DNA from 2 places in the Streptomyces sp. NPDC058525 genome. Region 1 is predicted to be linked to the other one. Evidence: riboswitches for the same ligand, from Rfam matches in the RefSeq annotation. Region 1 holds a riboswitch; the other holds the start of a gene.
The links. A riboswitch is a leader RNA that binds a small molecule or an ion and turns the genes downstream of it on or off. The one in region 1 is predicted to bind cobalamin.
Positions count from the first base shown of each region.

Region 1 (2,191 bases):
GCACACTCCCCGGTCACAGTGGCGGGACCGTGCCGGTTTCTCACCGGCTTCCCTGCACCGCGGACCTTGTGCCCACGAACATATAGTTGGACGTCCTAGTAAGTCCACCCCCCTCGCTCGACGCCCTTTGGACGGACCGGTTCCGTACATCCCGTTCCAGCCAGAATGAGGCGATACACCGGATCGGTGTGTTTGGATGACTTCTCAACTCGACTGCGAATGAGGGTGTTTGCGAAGGCGGGGAGGGAGCCGTGGCCGGTAAACCGGTTCCGCGCGCCGTGGAGGTCGACGGGTATCCGATGGTCGCCGTGACGGCACGCGAGTACGAGGGCCTGATCGCCGCGCGCCGCCAACTGGGCGCCCAGGTCGCCAGGCTGCGCACGACCAAGAGCGCTCTCGTCGACATCCTGGAGCTCGCCGAGGCGCTGGGCGCTGCCCTGGCCGACCGGATGCTCCCCGGGGAGGCGCCCGGCGCCGACGCGGCCGAGCCCGACGCGTCGGAGCTGCTGGGGGAGGCCCACCGGCGGATCGACCGGGCGCGGCGGATCACCGGAGTGGGCGGGGCGGACGCCCCGCGCACCGCGGCCCGGCCGGACGGCCGGCGCTAGAACGAGGTCCAGGTGAACGCCACCTGGTCGCCGGCCTTCAGCTTGAACTGGCAGCCGCCCACCGGAGTCGGGGTGCCGTTGACGGATATGCTCCAGTACGCCGAACCGCCGCCGCTGACCTCCTTGATGGTGTCGACCGAGAAGTCGTCGAAGGACGCGTACCAGGTGCCGTCCCAGCCGAAGTAGTTCAGGCGGGCGGCGTCGTCCAGCGCGGCGGTCGGGGTCGGCACGGGCGTCGGGTTCTGGCCGCCGTTGGTGCCGTCGCACTTGTGCGTGCCGCCGGTGGCCGTGGTGACGTCGTGCCCCTTGGACGTGATCTTGCCCTTGAACAGCAGCCCGTCCGGGCCCTGCACGGTCAGGCTCACCCTGACGGGCTTGTTCGTGTGGGGCGCCGGCGCGGCCTGGGCCGCCGCGGGCGCGGTGGCGAGGGCGAGCCCGAGAACGGCTGCGGTGACGAGGGCTCTGCGGGCGAGGGTCTGGCGCATCGAATGCCTTCCTGGCGTGGGTCACGGTCCCGCGCCGGTGGCCCGGCCGCACCGTCGGCGCCGTGACGCGTCCGGCCCGACCGGCGGGCAGGACCGCCGGGCGCGCCGGAGGCTCAGGGCTTCGTGCTGCAGACCATGACAGGGGGAAGCGGTACTCGCCGTGCGGTGGGCACTCCGGCTCGCGGCGCCACGCGCCGCACACGGTTGCAGGTCAGCGCCGGATTCCCACCGGCTTCCCCCAGTCACACAGCGATTCAGTTGTGACTCGGACGCGTGTCCGAGCAGACGCATCGTATGGCCCCGCGGACGCGGCTGCCAGCACCTTCTGCCGGGCCCCGACCGCGGCGGAGCGGAACGTCACGTTTCTGTTTCGGGCCGCACGGGGATGAACCCCGCCCGCGGGAGCCGCGTGGCTCGGGTGTCCGAGCTGTATGCCGATGCCGCGGCCGCCAGGGCCGGGCCGACCGCCGGGGGCCTCCGCCATGTTCCAGCACCGTGCCGCCAGGGCCGCTCTGACCGCCCTCGCCCTCACCCTCACCCTGGTCCTCGCCGCCACCGGCTGCGTCTCCCCGCGGCTGCCCGCGGACTTCGCCAACCCGGTCGTCCCGGGGCTCTGGACCCCCGACCGGATGGCGGGGGCGGCCCCCGCCGGCACCGCGGTGCCCGGCGATCTCGGTGCGGACGTGGACGTGACCGACCCCGAACCCGCCCCGGTCGCGGCGAAACCGGAGGCGACCTCCTACCACGACAACGCGGCCGTCGTCGGGAAGCTCTTCTTCGACACGGACGAAGGGCCGAGCGTGTGCTCCGCCACCGCCGTACGGGACCCCGCCCGCCCCGGCCGGTCCGGGCTGGTGTGGACGGCCGGGCACTGCGTACACGGCGGGGCGGGCGGCCGGTGGTTCCGCAACATCGTCTTCGTGCCCTCGTACAACAACGAGGGGCTGACCGGGGCGGCGCGGGCCCGGGCCGCCGAGCGGGCGGTGGCCCCCTTCGGAACCTGGTGGGCGGACCGGGCCGAAACCGCGCCCGAGTGGATCGCCCAGGGCGCCGCGAGCGGCGGTGGCGGCGCCCCGTTCGACTTCGCGGTCCTGCACG
Region 1 covers NZ_JBHXNP010000019.1:32,687-34,877, forward strand. Annotated here, with positions in the region: cobalamin riboswitch at 1-92, opposite strand, end outside; gene ACFWP3_RS12410 (hypothetical protein) at 252-608, shown strand; gene ACFWP3_RS12415 (DUF4430 domain-containing protein) at 605-1,093, opposite strand; cobalamin riboswitch at 1,240-1,378, opposite strand; gene ACFWP3_RS12420 (trypsin-like serine peptidase) at 1,576-2,191, shown strand, end outside.

Region 2 (2,191 bases), on a different contig from region 1:
CCCAGGACCCCGCCGCGGGCCCCATGGCCCGCGCCCGCATCCCGGTCCGAGTCCCACTAGGCCTACACGGCTCCTGGCTACCGACGGACACCGTCTGACCAACCAGCCCCGACCGGCCGCTACGGGTCGGCCAGCCCCTCGGAAAGGTCCACCGAACAGTTCTGCCGGCACGGCATCAGGCCCGGCAACCGTCATCCGTCATCCGTCATCCGTCATCCGTCACAGCACCGGAGCTCGGGGGGCCGGCGACGCGCCGGACACGGCCCACCCACGAGTCGTGGGTCAGCGAGGACCATGCGGCACCGAGTTCGATCCCGTGGTGGGTGCGAGCGAGGTCCGCCAGGGGTGTGAAGAGCGCCGCCTGGACCTCCTCGACGGCCGCTTCGGACGGCATCGCGACCTTGCCGCAGCCGCCCAGGCCGTCGTCGGCGAGGAACGTGTACGGCCACACGCCCTGTCCCGTCAGCAGGATGATCTCGCTCGGTATGCCGAGGGCCGGGCGCTTCTTCTTCGGCTTGGGTCGTCTTGCCACGGCCCCATCCAACCCGACATCGCGCCAACGCCAAACCGGATGCGAGCGACGCGGCAGCGCTGAGAAGATCCGGACATGCCAAGCCCCACCGTGGAAGAACTCCTCGCCAACGTTCACGGACTGACGCCCGAGCGCGCCGAACAGATCGGCGATCGGATCGACGCATGTCGGAGGCTGCTGGACGCCGGCGCCGACATGGACTCCGTCCAACAGCACCTGAAGGACGAGGGCGTCGGCATCCTCTACGCGATCCTGATCACCACCCGGCTGCTCGGGGACCACCCCAGCAGGCTGCGCGCGGCGCGGGAAATCGTGGAGTGCAGCCCGGCCCGTATGCACAACGCCGGCTGACGAGGGGGCGCCCCGTCCGCGCTCGCACGCCGTGGAGCCGGAAAGTCGCCACTGGTCAGCACGTTGTTACGACCGTACGATTCATCTGCCCGGTCGCACCGGGCGACAACGACAACTGAATGGCCGTATGACCTGGGGGAAGCCGGTGGGAATCCGGCGCTGACCTGCAACCGTGTGGGGCGCATCCGCGTCGCGAGCCGGGGCGCCCGGCGTGCGGCTCGTACCGCTTCCACTGTCACGGTCTACAGCGCGGAGCCTTGAGTCGCCGGATCACCGACGGCCCCGTCCCCGCCGCCGCGGAGGGAGCGGCGCTGCCGGGGGATGTCGTGCGGAGCAGGGGCGTGCTGTGCGCCCTCCCCGCTCGAAAGGCATTCCATGCGCCCGAACCTCGTCCGTCGCACCCTCGTCACGACGGCCGCCCTGGGGCTCGCGCTCGCCACCGCGCCGGCCGTCGCCCACGCCGAGCCGGTGCCCCACTCCAACGCCCCGGTCAAGGTCAGCCTCACGGTGCAGGGTCCGAGCGGGCTGCTGTTCAAGGGCAAGATAAAGACCAAGGGCCACGACGTCACCACCGCCACCGGCGGCACGCACAAGTGCGACGGCACGAACGGTTCGGCCAACCCGAGCGCCGTGCCCACGCCCACCGCCGCGCTGGACGACGCCGCCAAGAAGAAGAACTTCACCTGGGACGGCACCTGGTACGCCTCGTTCGACGACTTCTCCGTCGACACGATCAAGAACGTCAGCGGGGGCGGCTCCGCCTACTGGAGCATCTCCGTCAACGGCACCCCGACGCCCGTCGGCGGCTGCCAGTTCAAGCTGAACGCCGGTGACCAGGTCGCCTTCACCTGGACCTCGTTCTAAAGCAGACGCGGTGGGGGCGCGGCGACACCACTCGCCGCACCCCCACCGTTCCTGCGTGCCTCCGGCGCACCCTCAGCCCGGAGACCGTGCCGGGGCCCTCAGCCCCGGCCGTACGTGTGGAACCCGCGGCCGCTCTTGCGGCCCAGCAGCCCCGCCTGCACCATCCGCCGGAGCAGCGGGGGCGGGGCGTACAGCGGTTCCTTGAATTCGGCGTACAGCGATTCCGCGATGGCCGCGACCGTGTCCAGGCCGATCAGGTCGGCGAGTTTGAGCGGGCCCATGGGGTGGGCGCAGCCCAGTTCCATGCCGGCGTCGACATCGGCGGCGCTCGCGAACCCGGACCCGGCCATCCGGATCGCCGACAACAGGTACGGGATCAGCAGCGCGTTGACGACGAAGCCGGCCCGGTCCTGGGAGCGGACCGTGGTCTTGCCCAGCGCGTCG
Region 2 covers NZ_JBHXNP010000085.1:6,731-8,921, forward strand. Annotated here, with positions in the region: gene ACFWP3_RS31035 (carotenoid oxygenase family protein) at 1-98, shown strand, start outside; gene ACFWP3_RS31040 (hypothetical protein) at 206-532, opposite strand; gene ACFWP3_RS31045 (hypothetical protein) at 608-883, shown strand; cobalamin riboswitch at 963-1,112, shown strand; gene ACFWP3_RS31050 (DUF4430 domain-containing protein) at 1,259-1,747, shown strand; gene ACFWP3_RS31055 (3-hydroxybutyryl-CoA dehydrogenase) at 1,846-2,191, opposite strand, start outside.
Region 2: linked by a shared signal. The riboswitch ahead of ACFWP3_RS31050 (DUF4430 domain-containing protein) and the one ahead of ACFWP3_RS12415 (DUF4430 domain-containing protein) in region 1 are both predicted to bind cobalamin.